Regions from separate parts of the Marinomonas sp. CT5 genome, predicted to be linked through region 1. Evidence: predicted binding sites of a transcription regulator. Region 1 holds the regulator's gene; the other holds the start of a gene.
The links. Region 1 encodes FNR, which switches genes on or off when oxygen is low (the NO sensors DNR and NnrR bind a similar motif). Its sites were predicted from a motif close to TTGATNTANATCAA; they were not measured.
Positions count from the first base shown of each region.

Region 1 (8,167 bases):
AAGCAAGGCACCGTTATGGTTGCAACAACAGCTTATGGAATGGGAATTGATGTTTCTCATGTTAGATTTGTTATACATCTAGATTTACCTAGTAGCCCAGAAGCCTATTTTCAGGAAATTGGTCGTGCTGGTCGTGATGGTAAAGCTGCTAAATCACTTCTTTTATATGGTTTGCAAGACATGCTTCAAGCACAACAATTCGCTGTCTTGCAGCCTAAAGACTCAGAGAAAGAGCATAAAAGCCTGATTAGCTTATTTCAAATACTGGAAGGGCGTGGTTGTCGTCGTCAGAATTTATTGTCCCACTTTGATGAAATCATTCCTGTTTGTAATTATTGCGATAGATGCCTTTCAAATAAGTCAGAGCAGAACATGACAATAGCCAGTCAAAAAATATTGTCACTGATTTATCATACAAAAGGTTTGCAACCGTTCTCTGTACTCATTCAAATTTTGCTCGGAAAAAAAACGAAACAGGTTTTAGCCATTAAAGCGGATACTATGTCCTTATTTGGCAAAGGAAAAGAACTTGGCGACACCCAATGGAAGTCTGTCATTCGTCACTTACTCGCTTTCGAGTATATACAGATTGGTTCTTCCAGTACTTTTTCTGTACATATCAATGAAAAGGCCCGCGGCGTTTTGCAGGGAAAAACACACGTCATAATTGCTAATGAGCAATATTATCCAATACTTAATGAAGACCAATTGACTGTAGATAAAGTCAGTTGGCATAAAATTCTTGCCTGGAAATATACCTATGGCTCTGTAGATTTAAGCGATAATCAACTGAGGTTGATTTGCCTGCATAAACCTAACTCGGTGGCATCGCTTAGTCGTCTCACAGGGTTGCCTAAGAAAAGTGTTGAAGCCTTTGCCGAACCTTTAATTGAAATGATTCATGAGGTAGATGCCTTATGCCCCTAATTACACCGGAAATGGAGTTTTCTAATAATCAAGTTGCTTTACAGCTTATTCAAGACAAAACTCAAGATTGTTTTGATAGAGCAGATGAGTTTTTCGCAACAAAGTTCAAGCGGGCTAGTTGTAATTTCAAACAAAAGGGAAGGGCTGCAGGCACTGCCCATTTACAAAAAAATGAACTGCGTTTTAATCACTTTATGTATCAGCAGGACCCTATCGAATTTCTAGAAACGGTTGTGCCGCATGAGGTAGCCCATCTTATTGTTTTTCAGATTTATGGTACGACAGTCAGGCCACATGGTAAGGAGTGGAAGGCAGTAATGCTTAAAGTATACGGCCTTAATCCCAGTAGAACTCATAACTTTGATGTACCAAAACCCAAAAATGTTTATCAATACCACTGCTCCTGTAAGAGCCATGAACTTAGCAAACTGCGTCACAATAAAGTTCAAAAGGGAGTCGAGTATATTTGTAAAGACTGTCGAAAAATTCTGCAATTGACGATTTAAAATACCTAGGTGCACACAAAGATTAATTCGATAACGTGTATTTCCCTCTGATATATGCCATTTTTGATGCGATTATCAGATGCTTATAGTAGTATAGGGCCGTTTTATTTATAGCGTACTTATGATGGATTTATCGACTCGACCTAAAGAAAAACTGGAGTTAAATAAGCTCCAAAAACGTCTTCGTAGATTGACTGGCCAGGCCATTTCTGACTTCAATATGATTGAAGAAGGTGACAAGGTAATGGTGTGTTTATCTGGCGGTAAAGATTCTTATACCATGCTTGAGATTTTACGGAATCTTCAGTCAAGCGCACCAATAAATTTCAGTATTGTTGCCGTTAACTTAGATCAAAAGCAGCCAGGCTTTCCAGAGCATATTTTGCCAGCTTATCTCAAAAAGATAGGGGTTGATTTTCATATCTTGGAACGAGACACTTACAGCATTGTTAAAGAGATAGTGCCTGAAGGCAAAACGACTTGTGGGTTATGCTCTCGTTTAAGAAGAGGTTCTTTGTACGGTTTTGCCGAAGAAATTGGAGCCACCAAAATTGCACTTGGTCATCATAGGGATGATATTCTTGAGACATTATTCTTAAATATGTTTTTTGGTGGAAAATTAAAATCAATGCCACCTAAATTATTAAGTGATGATGGTAAACATGTTGTCATTCGTCCTTTAGCTTATTGCAAAGAAGATGATATTGAAGCCTTTGCAACGATAAAAGAATATCCAATTATTCCTTGTAACCTTTGTGGCTCTCAAGAAAACCTACAAAGGCAAGTTGTTAAAGACATGTTGCAAAAATGGGAAAAAGAATTTCCTGGTCGAACTGAAACAATGTTTTCCGCTATTCAGAATGTCGTGCCATCGCATCTGGCCGACAATAATTTATTTAATTTTAAAGAATTAAAACAGTCACCTGATGCCTTTGATAGACTAAATATTATTTCATTATAGGATCATTAAAAATGAATTTGACTAATAAAGCACTATTGCTTACTGCTGGAATACTAGGATCATCATTGGTTAACGCGTCTACAGCCAGTGTTGCATTAACAAATGAAACCGTTAAAAGTGATGTTAACTTTAATATGGGGACGTTTGGTATTGGTGCAGGTGTTTCTTATGATAAGGACGAGAGTGTTACTGCTGCACATATTGAATTGGGAGTAGAAGATTCAGATACTAGTGGTCCGTTACAAGTAGGTCTTGGTGCGCGTTTGTATGGTATTGATGCTGACTTGGAGCCAGATGATGATATATCTGTAGCGCTTGCTTTGGGTGGCTGGTATCGTTATACACTTCCTGAAGCTAACCGTCTTAGTATCTTTGGCTCTTTGTATTATGCTCCAGAAGTATTGTCTTTTAAAAACTTAGATCACATGTATGTTTACGAGCTACGTGCAGAGTATATGACCATGCGAAATGCTAGGGCGTTTATTAGTTACGGTAAAACGACAGTTATTTATGAAGATGACAGCCGTAAAATAGCCAATAATGGGTTTTCTGTCGGCGCTAGTGTAGATTTCTAATATTTACATGAAAAGATAAAAAGGTGGCTCTTGCCACCTTTTTTAGGTCTATATTAATCCCCTTCGTAAGCACAAAGGCTAAAGACAGAAATATTACTGTCACTCAATTTTTGGCTTCCACCTAAGTCCGGAAGATCAATGATTGCAGCTACTTCTTTTATATTTGCACCTTGTTGAGTAAGTAGCTCAATTGCAGCGAAAAGGGTGCCACCAGTTGCAATCAAATCATCAAATAATAATACTTGGTCGCCAGCTTCAACCGCACCTTCTTGAATTTCTAACTCAGCTTCACCGTATTCCAGGGCATATTTCTGTGAGATTGTTTTGCCGGGAAGCTTGCCTTTTTTACGTACTAAAATTAGTGGTTTTTGCAGTTCGTAAGCCAGTACGGCTGCAATCAAAAAACCACGAGCATCAATACAAGCAATATGAGTAATGTCTGTGCCAATGTAACGATGTACATAGGCATCAACAACCATTCTCATCCCTTTTGGATCGCTGAAAATAGGGGTGATATCTCTGAAGCTAATACCTTTTTTTGGCCAGTCTTCTATTGTTTGTATGAGTGATTTAACGTAAAAATCGTCGTAAAGCATTACAGTATAGCCTCGTTGTATGAATCAAATGTGGGCGATTTTACCACAATCGCTAGCAACCCCAACGAGTTTTTGAATTTCTTCGAAATCAATTATTTCAATTTCTTTGCCATCAACATGGATTAGTTCATTTTTTTGAAAACGAGTGATAACCCTACTAACGGTTTCTACAGCTAAGCCTAAGTAATTACCAATTTCACCACGAGACATTGATAGTCTGAATGAGCTGGCAGAATAACCACGCTTTTTAAAGCGGCTGGATAAATTCAATAGAAAAGAGGCGACTTTCTCATCGGCATTCTTTTTGCCAAGCAATACCATCATTTGCTGATCATCCGATATTTTTCGACTCATTACTTTAAAAATCTGGTGCTTTAGTGATGGAATCTGAGAGGACAACTCTTCTAAGTGACTGAATGGGATTTCACAGACGGTAGTGGTTTCTAAAGCTTTGGCAGAAACAGGGTAGACGCTTGAATCTATACCACTAAGACCGACCAACTCACTAGGGCAATAAAAACCAGTGATTTGCTCCTCTCCAACAGAAGTGATGTTGAAGGTTTTTAGCGTGCCTGAACGAACAGCAAACACAGAGTCAAAAGGCTCTCCTTGTCTGAATAAAAACTCACCTTTCTTAAGTGGTTTTTTGCGCTCGATGATTTGATCTAATCTATTAATGTCTTCGTCAGCCAGTGCAATAGGAAGGCAGAGGGCGCTTAAACTACAGTTTTGGCATTGTGATGTAAGTGTACTGTTAAAACGTGACTGTGTGTGTGTCATTGACATGTTATCTCCCTGATCTCGATCTATATAACTTTTGAGTATTTTATGGCGCCATTGAGATATTTATCAAAAGCCATACAAATACAGCGTATTAATAATCTACCCTTTGGTGTGACTTGAATCGTGGTCTGCACTCCACTACGTTCAATTAATAACATCCCATCTTCCAACATGGGAGTTAGATTTTCCACTTCATTAGAGAAATAGTCAAAGAAATGAATATTAAATTTCTGTTCAATTGCGCTTGTGTTGAGCGCAAACTGCGAAATCAACGTCATTATAACTTGATGACGAATTCTATCATCTAGATCACTAATATATCCTTTCGCTATCGCTAATTGTCCCTTTTCTATGCGGCTTCTATATTCGGATAAGTCAGTATGGTTCTGTATGTAAACACCATTTAAGTCACTAATGGCTGAAACACCAAATGCAATCAGCTCAGTATCTGCATGAGTGGTATAACCTTGGAAATTACGTTGTAGTTGACCTTCTTGCTGAGCGATCACTAAGCTATCGGTTGGTTTTGCGAAGTGGTCCATACCTATGTATTCATAGCCGGCTGCAATCAAGTATTCAATACTCATTTTCAGTAAATCAAGTTTCAAACTTGAAATAGGTAAGCTGTCATCTGTGATGCGCTTTTGCGCGCGAAAACGATCAGGCAAATGAGCATAATTAAACAGCGAAATTCTATCTGGTGATAACTCAACTACTTGTGAAAGCGTTTTTTTAAAGCCTTCTATTGTTTGATACGGAAGCCCATAAATGAGATCAAAGTTAATTGACTTAATACCTAGCTCTCTAGCGTCATCGACTAGATTTCTGACCATGTCTACGGGTTGTATACGGTGAATGGCTTCTTGAACTTTGATGTCAAAATCTTGCACACCAATGCTGATACGGTTTATGCCTTTTTCTGTTAACAACTTAAGTTTAGGCTTGCTGATTTCTCTTGGGTCGATTTCAATGCTGTAGTCTTGGCTACCATCGTTAACTAGATTGAAATGCTGCTCAATAGTATTGAATAAGACTTCAAACAACTCTTCAGTTAAAAAGGTTGGGGTGCCTCCTCCAAAATGCAGTTGAGTTACTTTTCTTGTGTGATCAAGCATAAGACTTCTTAATCGCATTTCTTCACCAAGCAATTCCACATACTCAGTACCTTTTTCATACTGCTTAGTTACTATTTTATTGCAGGCACAGTAGTAGCAAAGATGGGCGCAGAATGGAATATGGAAATACAAGCTAATAGGGGCTTGTGAAGGCGTTAGCATTTTATCAATTAATGCAATTTTACTAATGCCGGAATTAAATTGTGGCGCTGTTGGGTAAGAAGTATAACGAGGCCCAGACAGGTCGTATTTAGCGATAAGTGAGGAGTCCCAGATCATGATGATGCGTTCCTATTAAATTTTCTAATAGTAGTCTACACGTTAGGTCTTGGATGTTTGCTGACACAGATCAAGAATTAGCATACTGCAAAGCAAAAGCGCTTAAGTATTAGTCGCTTCTAACCCTTTATCAAATCTGGTCTAATAGCCGTTTTGAATACAATCTAATGACTTCACTTCCTATATACTTTGCCCATGGTGCTGGTGCTGGCCACCACAATGATTTTTTACAAAAATTATCTAAGGCTATAGTCCAGCAACATTATGTTGTTACTCCTGTTACTTTCTCCTATATGCAACAGCAAGAAGTGTCAGGAAAAAAAAGGCCGCCCCCTAGGTTTAATACGTTGATTCCAGAATACGAGAGTTATATTCAGGATGAAAATGCCTGTATTGTGGCAGGCAAGTCCATGGGAGGGCGTGTAGCCACTCAATTGACTCATCATTCAATGGTCAAGGCTGTTATCTGCTTTGGCTTTCCTTTCCATCCAGCAGGAAAGTCAGAAAAACATAGACTTTCGTTTCTACAAGATATGAAGGTTCCATGCCTTATTATTCAAGGCACACGCGACCAACTTGGCTCATATGATTGGGTTAGTCGGCAAACACTCCCAGATAACGTGGATATTATTTGGGTCGAGGGTGCAGATCATGACTTTAAAACCTTAAAAAAATACAATAGAACGATTGATGACACTATTTTAGAGATTGCCAGCCATACTGACGCTTGGCTTAAAAAACACTTAGCTAGAGAGAAATTCTATGGAACACCAAGCCGTGCTTGATGCAACAGACTTACTTTGTCCAGAACCCGTCATGATGCTTCATGTTGAAATGCGTAAAATAGCGGCCAAAGATGTTTTAAAGGTCATTGCTACTGACCCGTCTACAACTAGAGACATTCCAAAATTTTGTCAATTCCTTGGTCATAAGCTCCTTAAGCAAGAGCAAAATGACAATATCTATTATTATTGGATCGAGAAAAAATAAGCTTAAAAAAGCCCAAACAGCCGTGTTGTTTGAGCTTTTCAAACTTATAGCAAGCTAAGCGTTAGGCGACTCTTAGCTTTTTGGGTTGGTTTCTTTGGCCTATGATTGCGCTTTCATAGAGGTAAGCAAAGCTTGAAAAAGTAATATCGATATCCAATCTTAACTGGCGCGCAATGTCATTTGATGAAATCAAACCACTAATGGCTTTGCTATGCTCATCAATGACCAATAAGTGTTGTAGTCGGTTGTTTCGTTGGCTAAATAAAAGTGATTCTATATCGGATTTTTTTAAAGAGGCATAAGACAAAGCAAGTAGGTCTTCTTTGCCTCTCATTAGGTCAGAAACCATTAATTCTGAGCGCTTAAAGCCATTAGCAACATGCTTGATGAATACATCTTCGGATAGGTCTTCAAGACTGACAACACCTATAAATTGGTTGTTGGTATCCACTACGATTTTCATTCGTACGTGTTCTTTGCGCATTAATTGAACAAGCTCATCAGCGCGTGTACTGGATTCTATAACGCGTGGTCCAGTAGTGCGAAAATCGGTAAAAACAGTTAATGCTGGAGAATAAAGGTTTATATCCTCGGTTGTAATAGGCCAAGTCAAATTACTCACATCTTTTGTTGAAACATAAGTTAAGGTTTTCATGATAATTCCTCGATATAAAAATGGATTGAATTTTGGCGATTTATATCGATGAAATTGGTGGTGCTCTTGGGTTGCCGTTGTTATCAGCGGCTGACGTGACTAGTAAGTGATGATTTGGAAAAAGAATGGAAATAGGAGGTGTTGTGGCTGCGTTGAGAGAAAAATACAAAGCAGCGTCATCGTCTACTTCGTTGTTTAAGTCAGCTAAGACAGAATCATCGCATAATTGCTCCAAGTTAGGTTCTAGCCATCTGAATTGATTCACTTCTTGAGCATTGGCGCGCTGAGATATCGTCAATAAAGACGAGGCTAACACGGCAATGATCACGAGTAATTGAATTTTCATAGCAACACCTAATCCCTGTTCTATGACTTTAAATATAGGCCTGCCACTTCATAAAGCCCAGTCTTTTTATAGAAATGCCTCTTTTTTTCACGATCATCCTCTTTGCCTAAGCATTGTGATTTTTTTCTATCAGATCATTGATGCCACAAAAAAGGCGACCTCTTTAAGAAGAGAAGTCGCCTTTTTTATATCAGTTGTCCCGTCCTGAAATAGGTTTACACCTAGGAGACCTATTATGGGGACATCAAGTAATACCAAGCGCAAGCGTACTCAACGTGACTACACAATGGGCTTTAAATTACAGATAGTGATGGCCGTCGAAAAAGGCGACATGACTTATAAGCAAGCTCAAAAAATCTATGGAATCCAAGGGCGATCAACGGTGCTGACTTGGCTTCGAAAACACGGCAAAATGGATTGGTCTACCAAAGTGA
Region 1 covers NZ_CP025572.1:2,359,829-2,367,995, forward strand. Annotated here, with positions in the region: gene C0J08_RS11055 (RecQ family ATP-dependent DNA helicase) at 1-927, shown strand, start outside; gene C0J08_RS11060 (SprT family zinc-dependent metalloprotease) at 918-1,433, shown strand; gene ttcA (tRNA 2-thiocytidine(32) synthetase TtcA) at 1,555-2,394, shown strand; gene C0J08_RS11070 (YfaZ family outer membrane protein) at 2,406-2,969, shown strand; gene C0J08_RS11075 (adenine phosphoribosyltransferase) at 3,023-3,565, opposite strand; gene fnr (fumarate/nitrate reduction transcriptional regulator Fnr) at 3,590-4,351, opposite strand; gene hemN (oxygen-independent coproporphyrinogen III oxidase) at 4,372-5,742, opposite strand; gene C0J08_RS11090 (alpha/beta family hydrolase) at 5,910-6,527, shown strand; gene tusA (sulfurtransferase TusA) at 6,505-6,732, shown strand; gene C0J08_RS11100 (CBS domain-containing protein) at 6,794-7,387, opposite strand; gene C0J08_RS11105 (hypothetical protein) at 7,428-7,733, opposite strand; partial or broken gene C0J08_RS11110 (helix-turn-helix domain-containing protein) at 7,969-8,167, shown strand, end outside.

Region 2 (8,167 bases), 1.0 Mb from region 1:
AACCACCGGCCAAGCCGCAAATAAAGCACCACCAGCTGTGATAAACCAAACTTGGTTGCCATCCCAGTGAGGAGCAATGGAGTTAATCATCACTCGGCGTTCTGAGTCGTTGCCACCAATGATTTTTAGCAGGCTACCGACACCCATATCGAAACCATCGGTTACGGAGAAGCCGATCAACAAAACACCGATCAATACCCACCAAATGACTTTTAATAATTCGTAATCCATCTTACACCTCCTGTTTCAACTGAGACGTTTCTTGTTCAAGCGAGTAGCGACCTGTATGTAAACTAGAAGGTCCTTGCTTAGAAAAGCGAATCATCAAGTACATTTCAGCAATCAAGAACGCTGTGTATAGAACCGTAAAGCCAATGATTGTTGTCCAAATTTCAGCGGCAGTTAAGCCAGAAACAGCCACATGGATAGGTAAGATTTCACCAATCGCCCATGGTTGACGACCATATTCGGCAACAAACCAACCTGTTTCACATGCGATCCAAGGCAAAGGCAAGCTCATTAAGCATACTTTCAAGAAAGTACGGCTTTGACCAATGCGACGACGAGCGTTTTGGTAGAAAGCCACGACGAAGATCAACAGCATGATAAAGCCACATGCCACCATGATACGGAAAGAGAAGAACAATGGCGCCACCTGAGGAATAGAGTATTCAACAGCTTGGTCAATTTCTTCAGAAGTCACACGGTTAATATCTTCATTATAAGCCGTCACTAATAGACCGTAGCCTAGATCGCCTTTTACTTTTTCGAAGTTTTCTTTAACAAGTGGATCATCAGAACCATCGCGTAGTTTCTCAAGCAATTGATTTGCATAGATACCATTGATAATGCGTTGGCGGTTATGCTCTTTCAATTCTTTGATGCCTGTAACTTCATCACTTAAAGAACGAGTCGCAATGATCCCCATCAAGCCAGGAATTTTAAGGGCAAATTCGGTTTCCTGTAGCTCTTGGTTAGGGAAGCCAATCAAGGTGAAATCTGCAGGTGCGTCCTGAGTTTCCCATTCGGCTTCTACCGCAGCCAATTTCACTTTTTGAACTTCACCCAGTTCATAACCAGATTCGTCACCCAAAATGATAACGCTTAATACAGATGCCAAACCAAATGCAGAAGCAATAGCAAAAGAGCGGCGAGCAAACGCAAGGTCACGACCTTTAAGTAGGTAGTAGCTAGAGATAGCTAAGACAAAAATGGAGCCTGTTACATAACCAGCCGAAACAGTGTGTACAAATTTCACCTGAGCCACTGGGTTCAACAATAAAGCACCAAAATCAACCAATTCCATTCTCATGGTTTCGTAGTTGAAATCTGACCCTACTGGGTTTTGCATCCAGCCATTAGCAATCAAGATCCACAAAGCAGACAAGTTAGAACCTAGAGCCACACCCCAAGTAACCATTAAGTGCTTCACTTTGCTCAGACGATCCCAACCAAAGAAAAACAAACCAACCAGTGTCGATTCTAGGAAGAAAGCCATTAAGCCTTCAATGGCCAACGGAGCACCAAAAATATCGCCTACGTAATGTGAGTAGTAAGACCAGTTTGTTCCGAATTGGAACTCCATGGTAAGACCAGTGGTCACACCCAAGGCAAAGTTAATACCAAACAATTTACCCCAAAACTTAACCATGTCTTTGTAAACTTGCTTACCTGTAATTACATAGACGGACTCCATGATTGCAAGTAAAAAGGCCATCCCTAGTGTTAAAGGGACAAACAAAAAGTGGTACAGAGCAGTGAGTGCAAACTGAAACCGCGATAAATCCACTACAGCTTCGTTAATCATATAGCTTCAACCCATTCATTTGATTGAGAAAAAAGGCGATCGTAGACACGTATTCTGGCTCGTGTTCTTGTTATCCAACGCCCACCGAAGCCTTAAAACATTTCAAGGCTTACTATAAGTCCAGATTATGAGTGTTGTTGCGATTCGAAACATTGCGTTAGATCAAGATAAAGAGATTGAAAGAAATAAGTAGTAATAAAGATGCGTTTATTCAGCAAAATAACGCAAATGGCGTAGGCTGACTATAAAATGATCGGCACACTTGTACCTAGACAATGTATAATCGACAAAAGATGAGTCACTTTTTTATCCGTAAAGCCTTTTTCTTATTTTGGACCCGAGTTCATGAAATTCCTGTCGAACACCACATACTTTTACGGCAAGCTGTGTTTAATGAGTCTTTTGGCATTTTTCTTAGGCGCTTGCTCTATGCCAGAGGAAATCCAAGAAAATGAAGACATCGCTCAACAAGTCCTAAACACCCCAAGATTGATACAACACCATGTGTTGTATATAAAAGGCCCTGATGGTGACTTTAAACTCCATTACGTCAATAGCGACCCTAGCGAATCCGCACGTGACACCATTGTCTTTGTGCACGGCACACCGGGAGACTGGTCATCCTTTGCTCGTTATTACCAAGATAAAGCTTTAAAAAATGACTTTCGTCTTATCTCTATCGACAGACCCGGTTGGGGCAAATCGACATACGCTGGAAACTTCCCAACGACGCTACAAATTCAGTCTAATATGATTGGACAAATGTTGAAGAACATTTGGGAGCACAATGGTAAGCGAAAAGTTATCTTAGTCGGCCACTCTTTCGGAGGCTCGCTCGTACCAGTATTAGCAGCAGATTACCCTAAATTTGTACGAGGTGTCGTTATTCTGGCAGGAGACTTAGAGCCCAAACTAGCAAAAGCACGTTGGTACAATACGTTACTAGATTGGATACCTAGCTTTTTCATTCCAAACGAATGGAATCACTCTAATATGGAAGTGTTAGATTTGCGTAACAGCCTAGAAGAAGAACAAAACAAACTCAGTAAATTAACAACACCAGTTACTATTCTTCAAGGTACTGATGACAGCTTGGTGAATCCGGCAAGCGCGACTTTTGCCCCTAGTTTATTTAAAAGTAGCCAGTTAAAAGTAGAATGGCTCGAAGGTGCTGGGCACCTAATCAACTTACAATATCCAGATACGGTGATCAAAGCGATTCGCGAAATGAATATCCGTAGCAGCCAATAAAACCATTTTAATAAGAACCCTGCCTAAGAAAATAAAAGAGATTGATAGCGCTTAACAAACTATCAATCTCTTTTCATTTACCCTTGTGATTTTCATCAACACACACTAATTATCCGATAAATATTCTTCAGCCTCATTTCGTCCCATGTATTTCGCCAAAATGGCCAACGGCACGTCTTTTAAATTCACCACAATCAAACCATCCAAGGTGTTATGAAAGGCTGGATCCACATTGAAACACACCAATTTTCCGTTCATTTTTAAATATTGACGAATCAACACTGGAAGGCCTTTGCCCTGCTCCATTCTCGATAATACGTTAGATAGCAGGGTTACACTGGCTAATGACGATAATAAATTGGGTTGCCAAAACACGGAGCCACTGTTTCTAAGAGGAGTCGAAGGCATCACCAAGCTGGCTTTTTCTTTATCATAATAATGAACCGATAAGGTCGCCGCGATTAACTGGCGCGCGGCATGACTGTACTCATTGCTGATACTCACAGGGCCAAATAAATTCGTGTATTTGGGGTTGCGATAGGCAAAAGTCGCAATGCCTTTCCATAGCAACAATAAAGAGTTTAAGTTCTTTTGATACTTCCCTGCGACAACAGACCGACCCATTTCAATGCTTTGCCCTAAACTATCGATAAAGGCTTGGTCGTAATGAAACAGGCTGCGAGAGTACAAGCCTTTTAAACCATGTTGTTTAACCAGTTTATCCACCAGCCCCATTCTGTAGGCACCGACGACTTCTTTATTGCCATGATGCCAAACAAAAAGCTGGTGGTAATACAGGTCATATTCGTCGACATCACAGGCCAAACCACTGCCTTCCCCGACAGCACGAAAGTTCTCTTCTCGTATGCGGCCAATTTCTTGAATAAGCAAAGGGATAGATGATGTTGGGGCGTAATAAACACTGAACTCCCCCTGCTCCACGAGCTTCATTTCACTAGGAAGACTGGCGATTTCGCTCTCTAATAGATCAGGGTTTATAGCGGCAATAATGGGCAAATCAATTTGCTCTGTGTGAGCGACAGACTCTTGATCCTGCTGCGGGCTCATTAAATAGGTGTTTAAACGTAGATAACTAACAAGGTCTTGATTGTTATCAAACTGTTTGAGTTCTGAAAATGGCATCGCACTGCCAATGGAAATATCAATCACTGAAGACTTTTTGTTTAACAACTCTCGCCCCAGCATTGCCGTTCTCAATAAGGGGTGAATTCGACCTGCTTGATAAAACAGTTCGCTATTTTTGCCGTTGATAAAAATAGGAACCGTAATCGCCTCACTGCGCTTCAAGAAATTCGCAACAGACTGACTCCATTCAATGTCCGCCAATGCCTGTTTTTCTTTCGAATTATCTGATGATAAACCTTGTGATGGTTTCGCATAGGTAGACACTTCCCCAGCAGGAAAAACAATCAACACCCCGCCCTCGGCCAAATGTCGGTGGGCATCACGAACTGCCTTGCCATTCGTCCGCTGAGCGGTTTTGCCACCGAATACATCCACACCGATAAACAAATCACTGATTTCAGGCAAACGCTTGAGCAATTCATTGGCCAGCACTTTCACATCACTGCGCACTTGCCCAACCAAATCCGCCAAAACCACACCTTCAATCGCACCAAGGGGATGATTGGCGACGATCACCACAGGACCGTCTTTGGGGATCTGGTCGACGCTTCCTTTGGCAATCGAATAATCAATGTCCAAAGCTTCTAAGGTGTAACGCATAAACTCAAAAGAGTTTTGGCTACTTGGCCTTTGTTGATACAAACGATCTAATTTAGCGAGTCCTGTCGCCCATTCAATAACAGATTCCCCTACACCAAATGGTGTCACTCTTTTTAAGCGAAACGGACTTGGCAAACGAACAGGGCTGGCTAACATAGTTAGGCTCCTCTATTTACAAGCTTGTTTAACGTGCCTTGTGGTGCTCGAAGATCTCGCATTGATAAAAACAAAGCGCATAACCAAACCAAACACGCCATGGCGAACAGCAAACCACCATCGTTACCAACGATCTCACCCACTTCATTGAACTCAGGCATGACCACCCCCAATGGTGTGAATAGATGAAACAGAATGGCACCACTCATAATGCCCATTGCCATCAAAGCACCCAGTCCATGCCATCGACTAAACAACAAAATAGAAGCAATCAATTCAGCCACACCAATTATGTAGCCACCGTATTGACCAAAAAATGCCAATCCAGACCAAGCGCCCAGCACGCCAAAGATATGGTCGGTTTCATAGGAGCCGGTGAATTTAAAGAACAAGGACTGCACAAATACAAAAGCGATAAACACCGTTGGTACATATTTCACGATTTGCTTATTCATCTCGATTAACCTTATTTTTAAGTATTATTTTTTATGGATTAGCGTTGGCCAGTTGGCATCGGCTTGTTTGATGTGCAAAGCCGGATCTTGGTCCCACTCGCGCTTAACGTTTTCGTCGTAATTCAGGTAGAGCTTGCCATCGACAATCGCCCAATCTTTCGGGTCAGCTGACGCAAAATCGTTTTTTACAGACACCGCCCAAGCGCAATAACCGCCATATTGCGGCGCGTACTTTTCAGGTTCTGCTTTGAACATCTCGAGGTGTTCTTGAGAAGCGAAATACCAATCTGCGCCTTTGTATTCGGTAACAAATTCATCACTGCCTTTGATCGGTTTATGGTCAGTGAAATAGGCCACTGTGTCGTAACCACTCAGGGCTTTGTTACTAAAGTAGCCGGTGTAAATCTCATCTTGCGCTAGGGCAAAACTGCTTATAAACAAGGCAAAAAACATCATTAAACGTGTCATAACAACTCCTGGATTTTGATTAATAAGAACCACTAACGAGAGAAACCTTTTCTTGAAAACCATTGTCTTGAAAACCATGACTCTGAGACGCCAAGGCTTGTGGCGTTAAATGCATACACGGAGATCCCGCTACATAGGTCATCTGCAAATCGTTTTGACTCGCTTGAATGCGTGTGAAGCTCACGGTTTGAGCATCTTCTCTGTGCATACAAACCGAGAAATGAGACTGTTCTGGATGGTGCTGAGAATGAAACAGCAGCAAATCGTCAGCGCATGTGACGGTCAGTTCGTCATAGACGGATTGTCGATAGGCCGTGACACTGTCTAATGCCACTGCAGACGAAAAATGCGGTGATTGGGCATAAAGAATCGATGCGTTTTCACCATCCCATTGAAACTCTCTAACCTTGCTATTACCCAGTTCAAAAGCCAGCAAGGTAAAAGGGGCAAACTGTTGCAGGTCAAGCTGAGCAAACTGCCATTCAATTTGAGCAAGCCCTATGGCATTGGATAATTGCTTGACCAGTTGCCCACGGCTTGTCAGTTGGCCTGATGGCGTTTTGCCTTGATAGTTATTGAGCAAACACAAAGACACTCCGGCCTCGTTCAAGCTAATCCAGCTGCCTTTGCCCACAGGATCAATCGGCATGAGCACTTGGGTGCCTTGCAGAACAAAAGACTGAGGCGACAAGGCGGGAGTTCGTGTTTTTTGCTCATCACGATTAAAAAACAGCTGATAGCCAGATTCGTCAATCCACCAAGAAACCGAGCACATTATGATTGCCCTCGTAGAAATGTTGCGGTGGCTGGGGCAATACCAAAATCGTCATCGATGCTTTTATTCATTAAGCTGGCGGCTACTTTCACCATGGCAAAATGATGATTGGCATGCAGAGCAGCAAAGGTAATTTCACGCTCTAATGTGGATGACATAAGACAAGCCTGAGTGTGTGACACAGAGACTTCCGTCAAAATACTCACGCTTTTTTTCAGCTGTTTATCCGATAACCCCACCAACCAATGGTGTAAGCGTGCGATCTCTTCCAAGGCAACCGAGCGCGAGGTTTCCACCGCATGACCGCGACGACGCTGGTTATAATCAATCACGATTCCCGCTTGATACACGGCATGAAAGACATCTAACCAATGACGAAAATGCTCTCCAATAGAACTGTTCACCACAGGCTTTATCGACGCTTGATAAGACTCGTCATCTAGCATCTGTAAACAACGAGAAGCCTGATCAAACACCTCAAGACAGCCTTGCACCACGGGTGCGTAAGTTGCGGCTGGCAACTCACTTATGTCTCTTTTCTTTAATACCGGTTGCATCTTCTTTCCTTCCAATACGGCACTGAACCAAAACCTAGAATTCATTTAAAACGGCGTTTTAATCTGTGCTGGGGTAATGTTGAGTCAGGCTTTTTTCTTCACGCCATGCTTTTAACAGGGAGCGAATCGAGGGGGATCTAAAACCGCGTTTTTTCTGCAAAGCACCAATCTCGAATAAGATTCGGTACTGTTTTAAAAGGGTGCTAAAAATCTCTGAAAGCTTGGTATTGCGATCCCAAATATGGGTCGCTTCACTGCTGGCGCCATTCATTTCTAAAATGGAAAATTGCTCGCCTGCCATAAAGGATTCGATATCAGCAAACTTGATGTCTAAGCGCCCGTAGTAGTAACCCTCCACGTCTTTTAGAATCTCATCCAATTGGCGAGTTAAGGCTTCTGTGATGTATTGATTGCCATTGCGAAAGATCGATCCACGACTGTGGCTGCCAGCAAACGCTAGGGGGTACTCTTCCCCTTCGGCGGGGATCCAATCCAGCTTTTGCGTATGACGTGGGAAATACAGGTGGGTTAATTGCCCTGCACGAGGACAGCGCTCGATCAGCTGTTTCAAGCTGTGTGTGCCATCACCAACGACACTCGGAGCGTATTTCAATGTGATGGAAATAATTTCGCCCTGCTTACGCCCTGGGTATCGAACATAAAAAACACCCGCTTCCGCTTGGTAAGGCGCTTTTCTTTGCAAAAGAAACTGCGCAGAAGAAGGGAATGTCTCTATATAGTCCTGAAGCTGATCAACGGATTTCAGTAATTTGACGCCGACACCACGACAACCTAAGTCAGGCTTCGCCACGATAGGGAAAGACAACTGAGCCTCTGTCATGGCTTGAAGAGCGTTTTCTAACTGAATTGCTGAGCTTTGTTGCGTTTTCGTCAGAGTAATAAAAGGCTCAATCCATTGCTTAGCGAATGGACCTGCCAAATTCAAAATATC
Region 2 covers NZ_CP025572.1:1,360,193-1,368,359, reverse strand. Annotated here, with positions in the region: gene cydB (cytochrome d ubiquinol oxidase subunit II) at 1-231, opposite strand, end outside; gene C0J08_RS06435 (cytochrome ubiquinol oxidase subunit I) at 233-1,807, opposite strand; gene C0J08_RS06430 (alpha/beta fold hydrolase) at 2,237-3,058, shown strand; gene C0J08_RS06425 (bifunctional lysophospholipid acyltransferase family protein/GNAT family N-acetyltransferase) at 3,164-4,960, opposite strand; gene C0J08_RS06420 (hypothetical protein) at 4,963-5,415, opposite strand; gene C0J08_RS06415 (YHS domain-containing (seleno)protein) at 5,440-5,883, opposite strand; gene C0J08_RS06410 (NRDE family protein) at 5,903-6,658, opposite strand; gene C0J08_RS06405 (hypothetical protein) at 6,658-7,215, opposite strand; gene C0J08_RS06400 (D-alanine--D-alanine ligase) at 7,274-8,167, opposite strand, start outside.
Region 2: a site for FNR is predicted at 1,960-1,973, ahead of C0J08_RS06435 (cytochrome ubiquinol oxidase subunit I). Genes of this name have one in related genera too.